2 regions of the Mesorhizobium sp. B2-4-18 genome follow, and region 2 is predicted to be linked to the other one. Evidence: riboswitches for the same ligand, from Rfam matches in the RefSeq annotation. Region 2 holds a riboswitch; the other holds the start of a gene.
The links. A riboswitch is a leader RNA that binds a small molecule or an ion and turns the genes downstream of it on or off. The one in region 2 is predicted to bind thiamine pyrophosphate.

Region 1: it holds a riboswitch for thiamine pyrophosphate, as region 2 does, so the genes downstream of both, thiB (thiamine ABC transporter substrate binding subunit) here and FJ527_RS23400 (YkoF family thiamine/hydroxymethylpyrimidine-binding protein) in region 2, are expected to answer to the same signal.

What each region holds. Positions count from the first base shown of each region.
Region 1 covers NZ_VFUW01000003.1:164,736-172,183, reverse strand. The annotation lists gene FJ527_RS07940 (ABC-F family ATP-binding cassette domain-containing protein) at 1-1,382, opposite strand, end outside; gene FJ527_RS07935 (thiamine diphosphokinase) at 1,384-2,043, opposite strand; TPP riboswitch at 2,130-2,244, shown strand; gene thiB (thiamine ABC transporter substrate binding subunit) at 2,288-3,286, shown strand; gene thiP (thiamine/thiamine pyrophosphate ABC transporter permease) at 3,355-4,983, shown strand; gene thiQ (thiamine ABC transporter ATP-binding protein) at 4,976-5,752, shown strand; gene FJ527_RS07915 (M48 family metalloprotease) at 5,981-7,448, shown strand, end outside.
Region 2 covers NZ_VFUW01000010.1:178,725-186,172, reverse strand. The annotation lists gene FJ527_RS23415 (ABC transporter substrate-binding protein) at 1-593, opposite strand, end outside; gene FJ527_RS23410 (ABC transporter ATP-binding protein) at 586-1,353, opposite strand; gene FJ527_RS23405 (ABC transporter permease) at 1,350-2,213, opposite strand; gene FJ527_RS23400 (YkoF family thiamine/hydroxymethylpyrimidine-binding protein) at 2,176-2,784, opposite strand; TPP riboswitch at 2,775-2,888, opposite strand; gene FJ527_RS23395 (hypothetical protein) at 3,165-3,473, shown strand; gene FJ527_RS23390 (formyltransferase family protein) at 3,532-4,584, opposite strand; gene FJ527_RS29500 (putative RiPP precursor) at 4,683-4,772, opposite strand; gene msrA (peptide-methionine (S)-S-oxide reductase MsrA) at 4,923-5,441, opposite strand; gene FJ527_RS23380 (glycosyltransferase family 39 protein) at 5,615-7,162, opposite strand; partial or broken gene FJ527_RS23375 (hypothetical protein) at 7,361-7,448, shown strand, end outside.

The DNA.
Region 1 (7,448 bases), on a different contig from region 2:
CGGTCGTGGCTGACCAGGATGACGGTGCCGGCAAAGCCGGCGACCAGTTCCTGCAGCAGTTCCAGCGTCTCCATGTCGAGATCGTTGGTCGGCTCATCGAGAACCAGAAGATTTGCAGGCCGTGCCAGCACGCGCGCCAGGATCAGCCGCGCCCGTTCGCCGCCGGACAGCTCGCGCACCGGTGTGCGGGCCTGTTCCGGCTTGAACAGGAAATCCTTCATATAGGACACGACATGGCGCTGCTCGCCATTGATGACGAGGTTCTCGCCGCGCCCGTCGGTCAGATATTGCGCCAGCGTCTCTTGCGGGTCGACCGCCTCGCGCTTCTGGTCGAGCGTGGCGATCTCCAGATTGGTGCCAAGCCGTATCGAACCCGCGTCCGGCGCCAATTCGCCGGTCAGCATCTTCAGAAGTGTCGTCTTGCCGGCGCCGTTCGGCCCGACAAGGCCGACGCGGTCGCCGCGCTGGATGCGGGTCGAGAAGCCCTTGACAACGGTAAGGTCGCCAAAGCTCTTCTCGATGTTCTTGGCCTCGATCACCAGCTTGCCGGATTCGGCGGCGTCGCTTGCCACCATTGTCGCGGTGCCTTCGGCGCCGCGATGGCCGCGAAAACGCTGGCGCATGGTCTGCAACTCGCCGAGGCGCCGCATGTTGCGCTTGCGCCGCGCCGTCACCCCGTAGCGCAGCCAGTGCTCCTCGCGCACGATCTGGCGGCCGAGCTTGTGCTGTTCGCGCTCTTCCTCTTCCAGCACCAGGTCGCGCCATTCCTCGAAATGGCCAAAGCCCTTGTCCAGCCTGCGCGTCTGGCCGCGATCGAGCCAGACTGTGGCGCGCGACACGCGCTCGAGGAAGCGGCGGTCATGCGAGATGACGATGAGCGCCGAGGAGGTCCGGACGAGCTCTTCTTCCAGCCATTCGATGACAGATAAATCAAGATGGTTAGTCGGCTCATCAAGAAGCAGGATGTCGGGCTCCGGCGCCATGACGCGGGCAAGCGCGGCGCGCCTGGCCTCTCCGCCGGACAGGTCGCCAGGCCGTTCTTCGCCCGACAGGCCGAGATGCTCCATCAGATAGCTGGCGCGGTAGGGATCGTCGGCGGGCCCGAGCCCGGCCTCGACATAGGCGCGCACGGTTGCAAAGCCGTCCATGTCGGGCATTTGCGGCAGATAACGCACCGTCGCCGAAGGCTGGCGGAACACCTCGCCGTCCTGTGGTTCGATCAGGCCGGCGGCGATCTTGAGCAGCGTCGACTTGCCGGACCCGTTGCGGCCGACCAGCGCGATCTTGTCGCCGGACGAAGCGGTCAAGGCGGCGCCGTCGAGCAGCGGCGCGCCGCCGAAGGTCAGTCTTATCCCGTCGAGATTGAGAAGAGGCGGGGCCATGTCAGCTTTCGGGCAATGGATAGGGATGGGCGAGCAGCAGCGCGCGGCCATGGCCGAGCGCGATGTCGAGGCGGCCCCCGGTCTTGCCGAACTTGACCTCGTTGGAAATGGTCAGCGACGAACCGAACGCCACCTCGACCTTGTCGAGCGGCCATTTGGCGCCGGTGACGGTCAGGCCGGAGAGTTCGGAGAAGCCGAGAATCGAGAACAGCGTGCCGTCGGCATAATCGAAGCCGGCCCTGCCGGGCAGCAAGGGAACACCTTCCTGGGCGCCGCTGGTCAGAAACACATCCATTCCGGCTTCGGCCAGCCGCAGGCCAAGCGCCAGATGCAGGAAGGCGTGGTCGGCGCGCTTGCCGCCGAAGGCGCCCGCCAGCACAAGGCGGGTCGCCCCGCGCTCCAGTGCGGCCGCGATCGCCAGTTCTCCGTCGGTCTTGTCCTTTTCCGCCGGGAAGGTTTGCCGCGGCACGGCGGCGAGGTCGGCGGGCAGATCAGCCGGGACCGAGTCGAAATCACCCACCCACAGTTCCGGCACGAGGCCCAGCATCCGCGCATGGCCGATGCCGGCGTCGGCGGCGATGACGCGCGAGCCTTCGACCTGGCGGTCGAGCCGAGGCGTGCGGATGAGGTCGCCGCCAAGCAGGATGGTGAATGTGCTCATATCCCGTCGCCTTACCAGCCCGGCACGGGAAACGGAAGGCGGCAAAGTCCCACTTGCGCGGGTCATCGGCCCGGCCTATGTGTCGAAACGCTCTAACGGGGTGCCGGACGCGAATTTCGCGGGCCGGCTGAGAGGCAGTGTCGCCAACCCGCTGAACCTGATCCGGTTTGTACCGGCGGAGGGATTAGACGTTTCGGACACTCCGACGCCTCAATTCCTTTCAACGCAAACGAAGGAGGCGCCGATGCGCACGCTTTTATATTTTCTGATCGCCGCCACGGCAGTGACCCTGTCCGGGCCGGCCTTGGCCAAGGATAAGCTCACCGTCTACACCTATGAGAGCTTCACCGCCGACTGGGGTCCAGGTCCCGTGGTGAAGAAGGAATTCGAGGCAGAATGCGGCTGCGATCTCGAGTTCGTCTCGGTCGCCGATGGCGTGGCGCTGCTCAACCGCGTCAAGCTGGAAGGCGCTTCGACCAAAGCCGACATCGTGCTCGGTCTCGACACCAATCTCACCGCCGATGCCAAGGCCTCGGGCCTGTTCGCGCCACATGGCGCAATAACGGACGTCAACGTGCCGGGTGGCTGGAGCGACGATACTTTTGTTCCCTTCGACTATGGCTACTTCGCCGTCGTCTACGATACCCAGAAGCTGAAATCGCCGCCGAAAAGCCTAAAGGATTTGGTCGAGGGTAGCGCCGACGACAAGATCGTCATCCAGGACCCGCGCACATCGACGCCCGGTCTTGGCCTGCTGTTGTGGATGAAGTCGGTCTATGGCGACAAGGCGCCGGAGGCCTGGGCCAAGCTCAAGACCAAGGTGCTGACCGTGACGCCGGGCTGGAGCGAAGCCTATGGCCTGTTCACCAAGGGCGAGGCACCGATGGTGCTGTCCTACACCACCTCGCCGGCCTACCACATGGTCGCCGAGAACACCGAGCGCTATCAGGCGGCCTCGTTCGAGGAAGGCGAATATCTGCAGATCGAGGTCGCGGGCATCACCACGACCGGCGCCAAGAATCCGCTGGCGGAAAAGTTCATGGCCTTCATGACCGGGCCGAAATTCCAGGACGCCATCCCCGAGACCAACTGGATGTTCCCGGCCGGCAAGACCAACAAGCCGCTCAACCCCGCCTTCGACAAACTGGTCAAGCCGACCAAAACCTTGCTGTTCAGCCCGGAGGAGGTGGCGGCCAACCGCAAGGCCTGGGTCGATGAATGGCTGGCGGTTATGAGCAAGTAGGTTTTGTGGGCTAATCTCGTGAGATGAACGCTCTACGGCGACGCTCCCTAAGCTTCACCCAATCGTTGATGTGCGGTGTGCAAACCCGCTCTGATCCCCGCATCACAGCTGGCGTGATAGGGCTCGCCGCCATCGCCATTTTGATCGGCGGCGCGTTTGCGGGGCTGCTTGTCGAAGGCGCTCGCGATTTTTCCGGCGCTTGGGCTGCGTTCGATCCCTACCTGTTCCGGGTCGTGCGCTTCACGCTCTGGCAGGCGGCCCTGTCGACGCTGCTCTCGGTCGGGCCGGCCCTGCTCGTGGCGCGGGCGCTGTCGCGGCATCCACGGTTTTTCGGCCGTGCCTTCATCCTGCAGCTCTTCGCCGTGCCGCTGGCGCTGCCGGCGATTGTCGCGGCGCTCGGCATCCTTGCGCTCTATGGCCGCGCCGGATATTTCTCCGGCATTCTCAGCGTCGTCGGCGGCCAGGGTTGGCCGGGCATCTATGGCCTGTCCGGCATTCTCGTCGCCCATGTCTTCTTCAATCTGCCGCTGGCCACCCGCCTGTTCCTCGAGGCGCTGCGGACCATTCCCTCCGACCAGTGGCGGCTGGCGAGCCAGCTCGGCATGGGGGCGCCGCCGGCATTCCGGCTGATCGAGTGGCCGACGCTGCGTGCCGCGCTGCCCGGTGTCGCCGGACTTGTCTTCATGCTGTGCATCACATCCTTCACCATCGTGCTGACGCTCGGCGGCGGGCCGGCCGCGACGACGCTCGAAGTCGGCATCTATCAGGCATTGCGCTTCGATTTCGATCCCGCGAGGGCTGTCGCGCTGACAACGCTGCAGATCGCCTTGACCTTCATCGTGGTGCTGGCGTTGACCCGGCTCGGAGCCGACGTCGTCGGCGACGTCAACCTGCCGGTCGCGCCGCGCCGCTACCTCTCCGTCAACAGGACCGAAGCCTGGCTGAACGCGACGCTCATCGTGTTGGCCTTGCTCTTCGTTGCCGGGCCGATGGCGGCGACCGTGGCGGCCGGACTTGGCGCCGACCTCAGCCGGCTTGCCGGCGAGGCCACTGTCCGTCAGGCGACGCTGACCAGTGCTGTGCTCGCTTTCCTTTCGGCCTTGCTTTCGGTGATGCTTTCGCTGGCATTGACCATGGCGCGCAGGGCGCTAGCGTCGAACCGCCGCTTCGGGGCAAGGACACTGCTCGAACATGCCACCGATACGGGCGCCGGGTTTGTCCTGGTCGTGCCGCCGATCGTCGTCGGCGCCGGCTGGTTCCTGTTGCTGCGCCATGTCGGCGATGTCTTTGCCATCGCGCCGCTCATGGTCGTCACCGTCAACGCTGTCATGGCGATGCCTTTTGCGCTGCGCGCCATCCGTCCCGCCTATGACGCGGCAAGCGAGCGTCACGAGCGGCTTTGCGCGCAGCTCGGAATTTCCGGCTGGTCAAGACTGTGGCTGGTCGACTGGCCGACGTTGCGGCGGCCGCTGGCCACCGCTTTTGCCTTCGCCATGGCACTGTCGCTCGGCGATCTCGGCGTCATCGCCCTGTTCGGCAGTGATTCCGTGCAGACCTTGCCCTACCTTCTCCTGGCGCGCATGGGCAGCTACCGAACCGAGGACGCCGCCGGCTTGGCGCTGCTGCTCGGCCTTGTCTGCCTGGCACTGGTGCTGGCAGCGGACCGGCTGGGAAAGGAGACGGCCCGCAATGTCTGACGGGGCGGCTGGCGGCAAAGGGGTTTCGGTGCGGCTGGACAAGGTTTCGTTCAGCTATGGCGAGGCGTCGTTCGCCTTCGATGCCGAGTTCACGGCGGGGCAAATCACCGCCATCATGGGACCGAGCGGCTCCGGAAAGTCGACGCTGCTCAATCTGGTGGCCGGGTTCGAGCCGCCGCGATCCGGCCGCGTGCTGATCGGCGGGGCCGATGTCAGCACCGCGCCACCGGCGGCGCGGCCAGTGTCGATGGTTTTTCAGGAAAACAACCTTTTCGCGCATCTTTCCGTCGAGCAGAATGTCGGGCTCGGCCGTTCGCCATCGTTGCGGCTGGCCGAAGCCGATCGCGCTGCGATCGCCGATGCGCTTGCGCGCACCGGTCTTGCCGGCAAGGAGAAGCGGCTGCCGCGCGAACTTTCCGGCGGCGAGCGCCAGCGCGTTGCCCTGGCTCGCGTGCTGGTGCGTGACCGCCCGGTGCTGCTGCTCGACGAGCCCTTCGCTTCGCTTGGGCCCGCCTTGCGAGACGATATGCTCGACCTGGTTGCCAGCCTGCATGCCGAGCGTGGCATGACGGTGCTGCTCGTCACGCATCAGCCGCAAGATGCCCGCCGCATCGGTCAGAGGCTGGTGTTTCTCGAGAACGGCGCCGTCGCCGCTATCGGCACGGCGGATGATTTTTTTGCCGGGGCTGGTCCGGAGGCATTCCGGCGCTATATCGGAGCCGGTGCCGGGGATTCCTTATCACGGGATATTGCCCGGAAGCGGACATAATTTACGCTCAAACCGGCTCGATGCGATGTGGCGCTTGCTTGCCATGACTGGAGTAGTGTGGCTAGGTCCGCTCGATACCGGTCCGGCACAGGCCGTGATTTGCCTACAGCTTCCGCCGCATGCTCCGAGGGCGCGTGACGGATACTGTAGCAGTTTGTTTTGCGCATGTGGTCATGCGCAGGGACCTGAAAGGAAGCCGTTCTGGCGATCGGCGTTGACAGGCTACGAATGAACCCGCTGGCGCGCTTTCTGGCGCTGGCCGGCTTTGCCGTGGCGCTGGCAAGCTGCCAGATGTTCACGCCTCCGGAAGTCCAGGAATCAGGCTTCCAGCCATCCGACAAGCCGATCACAGTCGACAATGTCGCCGCCAACAACAAGCTCGCGGAACTCGCCAAGGCGCAGCATCCGCGCATCCTGGCGACCTATGGCGGCGAATATTCCGATCCCAAGCTCGAACGCATGGTCGCCAAGGTGGTCGGCAATCTGACCGTGGTGTCGGCGAACCCAACCCAGACCTATCGCATCACCATCCTCAATTCGCCCAACGTCAACGCCTTCGCGCTGCCGGGCGGCTATCTCTACATAACGCGCGGCCTCTTGGCGCTGGCCAATGATTCGTCCGAGCTCGCCGCCGTCATCGCGCATGAGATGGGCCACGTCACCGCCAATCATGGGCTGCAGCGCCAGCAGCTGGAGGCCGAGGAAGGTCTGGCGACCAAGGTCGTTTCCGATGTGCTTGGCGACAGCCCGACCGCCAAGGCTGCACTCATCCGCGGCAAGCTCAGGCTGGCGCAGTTCTCGCGCAACCAGGAGCTTGAGGCTGACGCCATCGGCATCAAGTCGATCGGCGAAGCCGGCTACGATCCCTATGCCGCCGGCCGCTTCCTGCAGTCGATGTCGGCCTATACCGATTTCCGCTCGATCAGCGGCGCCACCGACGCCAGCCTCGACTTCCTGGCGACGCACCCCAACACACCGCAACGCATCGATTTGGCACAGCGGCACGCCCGCCAGTTCGGTGCGCCCGGCTTCGGTACACGCGACCGCGATTCCTTCCTCGCCGGCATAGACGGCCTGCTTTACGGCGACACGCCGGAAGAAGGCTATGTGCGCGGCGAAACCTTCCTGCATCCAGGCTTGGGCGTGTCGTTCACGGTGCCGGACGGTTTCATCATCGACAATTCGGCGGCGGCCGTGACGGCGACCGGTCCCGGCGACATAGCGATCCGCTTCGACGGCGTTTCGATCGACAAGAACCGCGCCCTGACCGACTATATCAGAAGCGGCTGGGTGGCCGGGCTCGACGACAGCACCGTCAAGCAGGAAACCATCAACGGCAATGAGGCGGCGACCGCCCATGCAGGCGCCGAAGGCTGGCAGTTCGATATCGCTGTGATCCGCGCCGGCGGCCAGGTTTACCGATTGCTGACCGCGGCCCCCTCGGCCAGCACCTCGCTTGAAACGGTGGCGCGCTCGGTCAGCGGCTCCTTCCGTATCCTCAGCCCCGCCGAGAAGGCGGCACTGAAGCCACTGCATATTCGTGTGCTCACCGTGCAGCCGGGACAGACCATGGGATCGCTTGCCGCGCAGATGGTTGGCGTCGACCGCAAGCTCGACCTATTCCGCGTGCTCAATGCGCTGTCGCCGGGGGCCGCGGTTTCGGCCGGCGACAAGGTCAAGATCGTCACCGACAAAT
Region 2 (7,448 bases):
CTGAGTTCGGCTTCGACGCCCTCCCAGGTCGACACTTCCAGCGTGAAGTCGACCGAACCGTTGGCCAGCGCCTCGTAGGCGGAAGTGCCCAGCGTCACCGTCTCGAAATCGCCCTTGCCGCCGTCGTGACGGATGATGGTCGAGATCAGCGCGGTCTCCCAGGCGCTGCCGAAACCGCCATAGGTCAGGCCATCCAGATCTTTCGGGCTTTTGATTTCGCTGCGCGCGGCATTGAACACCAGCCGGCCTGTCTCGGACTGCACGACGGCATAGACGCCCTTCAGATCGGCTCCCGCGGTCTTCTGGGTGAACAGGCTGATGGTGCCGTTGATCCCGAAATCGGCGACATGGTTGGCGACAAGCGTGCCGGCACCGGTATCGCTGTACGGCAGGATGTCGACCTCGATGCCGGCTTCCCGATAAAATCCCTTATCGCGGGCGACGAACAGGCCGATGTGGTTGGTGTTGACCGTCCAGTCGAGGGCGACTGTGACCGTCCGCGTTGCCGCGAAGGAACGGCTCGATCCGGTGATCAGCGGTACGCTGCCGGCAAGGGTGAGCAGCAGGGCTTGCCTGCGCGTCAAGTCAATCATGGTCATGTCCTTTGGATGGCTGGAGGTTGAGCAAAATGTCGAGAATCTCGGCCTCGAGTGCCCCGGCCTGCCGCGTGGCCGCGCTGGCGGAATCGCGCGGGCGCGGCAGCGGCACCTTGATCTCGCGCACGACCCGGGCAGGCCGCGCGGACAGCACATAGATGCGGTCGGACAGGAACAGGGCTTCGCGCACGTCATGAGTGATCAGCAACGCCGTCCAGTGGTGGTGCCGCCACATCTGTTCGAGCCAGCGCTGCAGGGCCGCACGGGTTAGTGCGTCGAGCGCGCCGAACGGCTCGTCGAGCAGCAACATATCGCGTTCCTGCACCACGGTACGTAAAAGCGCCGTGCGCTGGCGCATGCCGCCCGAGAGCTGCGCTGGAAAGTGCCACTCGAAGCCGGCAAGGCCGAACTCGGCAATCAGCGGAGCCACACGCTTCCGTGCCGCCTTGCGGCTGACGCCTTGCACCTCGAGTCCGAGCGTGGTGTTGTCGAGGATGCGCCGCCACGGCATCAGCGCGTCGCGCTGCGGCATGAAGGCGAAATGCCTGCCGTGATCGTCGAGCGGCACGCCGTCGAAGAACATCTCACCCTCGCCATGCTCGGCGCCGGTCAGAAGCTGGAACAGCGTCGACTTGCCGGCTCCCGAAGGTCCAAGGATCGAGACGAATTCGCCGGCATCGACACGAAGCGAAATGTCGGCGAGCACATCGAGCCCGCCAAACGCCTTGCGAACATGCCGCAATTCGAGCCGGCTCATGCTTCTGGACCTTTTCCAGCGCCTTGCCTGCCAGGGGCTCGTTCCCAGGGCATGGCAAGACGCTGCAGCAGCATCGTCAGCCCGAACAGGACAAGGGTGAGCGCTGCGCTGACGCAGACGGCGGCGAGCACCAGGTCGGGACGGAAATTGTTCTTGGCGTTGAGCATGTAGATGCCCAGCCCTTTGGCCGCGCCTGCATATTCGGCGAAAATGGCGCCGACGACGGCATAGGTGATGGATATCCTGAGGCCAGCGAAGAAATAAGGCAGCGCCGAAGGCAATCGTGCCAGCATGAAGACACGCCAACGCCCTGCTCCCATGGCACGCAGCATCTGACCGATCTCCACCTCGGTAGCCTCGTAGCCCTGTACCAGCGCGACCAGCATCGGGAAGAAGGTGACCAGCGCCACCAGCACGATCTTGGGCGCCAGCCCGAAGCCGAACCACAGCACCACCAATGGCGCGATGGCGACCAGCGGCAAAGTCTGGCTGACTATGAAGATGGGAAACAGCGCTCGCCGCAAAGGCTGGAAGAAGTCGACCAGCATCGACAGGGCGAAGGCGGCACTGAGCGAACAGGCAAAACCGATCAGCGTGGCGCGGACCGTGGGAATGGCGTTGTCGACCAAGGCTTCCCGATTGAGCATCGCCTGTTCGAAGACGCGCGAGGGCGCCGGCAGAACCGTCGGCTTGATGCCGGAAATGTTTGCGTACAGTTCCCAGGCCACGAGCACCAAACCGATCGATATCACGGCCGGCGCTGTTTTTGCGAAGAAGCCCGCGACGTTACGCGGGTTGAATGACGATGAGACCACGAGCGGTTCAGACGGCGGTGGGACTGTTGGCCGAGACCGTGACATCGAGGGTTACATGGCCGGCGCCGGGCCCGAAGCGGTAGAAGGCTTCATCGAGGGCCGAGAAGATCGCGCCGGCATCGCCGCGCAGCTTGGTGCAGAAATTCTTGGAGCGATCGTAGACGCCGGACTGCTTCAGGAAATCTATGCAGCCATAGATTTCGTCCATGTGGTCGTCAGTGCCCATCACATAGAGCGAGAACTGCGCCGCCGCCGGCTGGCCAGTGGCCGGCGCGCCGCGCACTGCGGTGATGGCGGCTTGCTTGCGCGGGCCGAGTGGCCCGGCAGGTCCGCCGAACGTGTCGGAGCGGCAGATCGGGTCATCCGGCTCGCCTGGGCAGCCACGCGAAATGGTGGCTGACAGCACGCAATGCCTGCCGCTGCGAGACGCGGCCACGAAAAGGTCGCGCAGCGCAGGGAATAACACCTCGGGGGGCCCGACCAGCAAGGTCGAAATGTCGTCGGTCTCGATCCTGAGCTTATCGCGGTACGGATCGAGCGCGCCGAGCGCGCCCAGAATGATGCCGACGAAATCGTCGGCCATTGGATATAGGGAAACCTGTGCGCCTGAAAACATCGCCCGCCTCGCTCCGCTGGTATTACCCAGATCAGCTTCTAGGGTCTGTGGGCTTGCCGCCCCCGTCTCAGCCCCGACCGTACGGAGCACCCCTGTGGATAGGCGCGTTAAAGCATCATTCGGACGGTTGGGAAAGCTGTTTTTTTTGGCAAGCCGCGCTAAAGCATTGCCCGAGCTCCAGGGCAATTGGACATCGCCGGCGCGGAAATTTGTCTGGAACCTTCGCCATTCCGAGGGGTTGTCCCACCAGTCGCTGGACGCGATTCCAGGACCAATTTTCCGTTCGGGATTGTGTCAAAACAAGAGATTGAGCGGTTCATGATTTCCGCGAAACCGTGCACCGTTCCCGGCGACGAGTTCACAGAAAATGGAGACAAATCATGTTCATGAAAATCCTCGCGGCTTCGGCCTTCACCATTGCCGTTGCAACATCCGCCATGGCACAAAGCAATAGCGCAGCGGGCGCGGATGGGCCCGGCGGTAGCGGCAAGTCCGTCACTGTGGACCCAAGCACCCCGGCTTCACCCAGTACGATCGATCCGGGCGCGACCAACAGCACGACCACCACGCCGGGCGACATGAATTCCAATGCGGACAAGAATTGCCCGACCAACCCGCAGGGTGCACAGACGGACGCCAATGGCAACGCCACCGCGCCGACCGTGAACGACAACAACTGCGGAAAGTAGTTTGCCATCGCGATATGAGAACCGCGGACGCAGTTTCCGCGGTTCCCATTATTGGGATTCAGTGTCCGCGACTACCCGCTTGCGGCTCTGGTGCCGCTTCACTGCCCACCCGGCCAAAGACCCTTAATTCAGCGTACGGTTTGCCGGCCCGGGGGCGTGGGAATGAGGCGTATATTTTCATCAGCCGTTTGAGCAGGCGCCCGTAGATGAGGTGCCGAACCCGGCCATTGGCAAGATCGAACTCCACCATCCCCCACCGCCTTACGGGACCCTTTCCGGTTGGCGGACCCAGTCGCCTGACCTGGAAGGCCAGCCTGACCTTGCGGCCGGCGACATCCAGATAGATACCGGGTTTAGCGCCCAATACGTGCCACATCCGGGCAACGTGCCCGATTGACATGTCGGACGAAATCGCCATGTGGTCCCGCTCAAGTCGAGCCCAGACGAAATCACCGGCTGGCTGCCGCATCCCCGACACCAGATTCTTGCAATAGGCTGGCGCCACCTCACGCACCAACCGGCGCATCGCGCTCGCCACGCCGTCCACCATATCCCGCCGCGATGCCCAGTCTGCTTCGGTGAACAGCACTTGTCCGAGGATGTCGCCGTCGTCGAAATTGGCCGACATCTTATGCAGTGTCACGCCGCCATGGACCGCATGCTGGCCATCCGCGACAAGACGATGGAGAGGATGCGGCCCCCGGTAGTTGGGCAGCAGCGCCGGATGAAAATTAAGCCCGCCCTTGGGAAAGAGGTCGAGCAGCTGCTGCGGGATCAAGGTCGGGAAAGCGAAGCAGATCAGCACATCCGCGGCGATATCAGGCAATTGCCGGGCAAGCTCGTTCCAGTCGTAAGGCCGGCGGAATTCGATCAGCTTTACCGGCGTGTTGCCGAGATGGCGCCTGAGCAAAAGCCGGCGCCTCAGCCTGCGCCGAAAATTGCCAATGCTGAAGCCTCTGGATGGGCGTTGAAAACCAGGCACGATGATCGCACCAACACGGTTTCCCGCCTCGATCCATCCGGAAAGCAGCGGCCCGGTATAAGCAGAAACATCCAGGATGAAAATTGCATTGAGTTGCCCGGCGCAGGCCGCGGGTTCGGAAGAAATCATCTTCTCAAGCCCAGCGGGGCAAGACGTAGCCTGCCCGCACCAGCAATTCGATCACCGTTACAACTCGGCCAGCCAGGCCCGAAAGCCGGCCTGGCCGGTCAGGCTGCCTTGGAAGAAAGCGGTCCCGCCGCAACACTTGAGAGTCTTTCCCGCTTCACCAACACCGGCTTTTCGTAGATCTTCTTCATGCTCATCCCCGATGATCGATCAACCCACACAGTTGGCCAGCAACGCAACGAACTGTCAACCGCCACGGCGGCCAACAGCCCCTATGCGTATGATCCTTGGCAATCGACGGGCGTTTATACCCCACCTACCGCCAAAACGGCTGGTGAACCTTATGAAACCGCCTTTTCACGAACCGGCAGCTTCCAGCCTGGTCTGACGAAATGGCAGGTGTAGCCGTTGGGATATTTCTCGAGATAGTCCTGGTGCTCGGGTTCGGCCTCCCAGAACGCTCCGGCCGGCGCAAGTTCGGTGACGACCTTGCCGGGCCACAGGCCGGAGGCGTCGACATCGGCGATGGTGTCCTCCGCCACACGCTTCTGCTCCTCATCGGTGTAGTAGATTGCGGAGCGATAGCTCATGCCGACATCGTTTCCCTGGCGATTGCGCGTCGTCGGATCATGTATCTGGAAGAAGAATTCCAGAAGCTGGCGAAAGCTGATTCTCGCCGGGTCGAAGGTGATCTCGATGGCTTCGGCATGCGTGCCATGATTGCGATAGGTGGCGTTCGGCACGTCGCCGCCACTGTAGCCGACACGCGTGGCAAGGACTCCCGGGAAGCGCCGGATCAAATCCTGCATGCCCCAGAAGCAGCCGCCGGCAAGCACTGCACGTTCACTCGAAGTCGCCATGTCACGTCTCCTCAAAAGGCAATTCCGGGGAAGTGTAGCGGCTCTCCGTCGGGAATTGCGCGGCAACAAACTTGGATAGCGCCATAAATGGGCATTGTTGCCTGGTTCGTCCAGTCAGACGAGCGGCCGTCCGCTTGTATTATAGGGAATGGGATCGCACGTCGCCGCTCACCCTAGCTGCGCGGATGCCGGGTCCGGCTGCTGGCGGCAGCCGGCAGATATCGCGTGCCGGGCGGAATGACGGCAAAGCTGATCACCACCGGCGGTGCCTCGCGCGACCAGTTGAAAAGAACGGTCTTGACCGGGATATTGTCCACCCATGCCAGCAGCCTTGACGGCACGTGACGACCCGACCAGACCATCAGCATGCCGTGGTCGCGCAACCGCTGCCTCGTAATCCAGGGTGCGAACCGCATATCGAGATCGGTGAAGATAGACGGCTTGTCATAGGCGTTGAGGCCAGCCAGCATGGCAAGATTGGTGTCGCCACCGACGATGTCGAGCCGGCCCGGCGCCGCCGCGTGCCAGATTGCCTCGGCCTCGTCCGAGATCGGCCGCGCCGGCCAGCAGACGGCGTCCATGCGTCCACGCACATTGCAGTCCGTCCATCGGATCGCCCCATAGGCGCCCGACATGGCGACGATGCAGATGAAGGCGCAGATCGCCAACCTTCTCATCTCGACGGCACCGAGCCGGTGACCGAGAAAGGCGAGCGCGACGACGCCGACAAGATTGTACATCGGCGCGCCCCAGGCTTCCCCGGTGCCGGTGAACAACGAGACCACCATGATCAGCGCCGCCGGCCCAAGCCCCATCCAGCAGAGATAGACGAGCGTGTCGCGCTCGACCGGCACTTGCGGGGCTGGTGAGCGCCGCAATAGCCCTGATAGCGCCAACACCAGGAGAAAGCCGGAAAGGCCGGCCATCTGGACGCCGATATAATAGAGCCGCGCTCGATGCTCGCTCACCCATGCATCGCGGCCGGCGAAATAGGTCAACGGCAGGAAATCGATGCGGTAGAGTGCGATGGCAAGCGGCGCGGCGACGGCGAGAAACACAGCCAGGCCAAGCCATGGCCAGGGTGTCGCCAGCCGGCTGCGCGCACGTGGGTCGCACAGCAGCCAGAGGCCGCCGAAGGCAAGCAGCAAGCCGGTGGAGAACTTGGCGTAGAGCCCAACGCCCGACACCAATCCGAGCGCCAGCCACCAGCCCGGCCCGCCGCCGCGGCTGGCGCGCCACAGCAACCAGCAGATCGCCGCCCAGAACGGCATCTGCGCATAGTCGTGATTGAATTGCGGCGTCGGCCAGCCGAAGAAATAGACCGACGGCATCAAAAGCACGGCGGCCAGCGCTTTGTCGCGGCCGAGCGTGTCGCGAGCCAGCAGGCAGACCAGGACGAAAGTGGCCGAGATCGTCAGCTGGGCCAGCAGATATTGCGGCCAGCGGAACGATCCGGTCAGGAGATGACTGGTCTCGAGCAGCCAGCCGGGGAGTTGCGGATGCTTGTAGGTCAAAAGCACCCATTCGCGGCCCCACATGAAGCCTTCCACGACGTCGCCGGGCGGTGCGGGATCGATGAGTGTTGGCACCAGGGTCCAGCACAGGATCTGCACCAGGCACAAAAGTGCCAGCAAACCCCAAGGGTGCCGAAGCAGCGCGGACCAGACCAATGACGAGTCCAGGCCCACGGCAGGCAGTGCTGCCGGCACCCAACGATCCATGGAGTCGTCAATTCCCGCCATGCCGCGCTTAAATCACATCGCCCGGTTTGCCGAATAGCCCCAAGGTCAAAGCTTACAAAAAAGTATACTTGTGCGCCATTGCAATACCAAGATTGAGCGGGAATCTCGGCGTTCTATTGCCCTCCCCGGGCAAAACAGCCCGCACACCTGATCCCACTTCAGCATCCCGGACATTCGATGCGTCACCAGCATGCCGTCATCCATCACCGCGCGCTCGACTTCTGGCTGGCGCGCGCGCTGTCCTCGTCATCATCTGCCTGCAGCT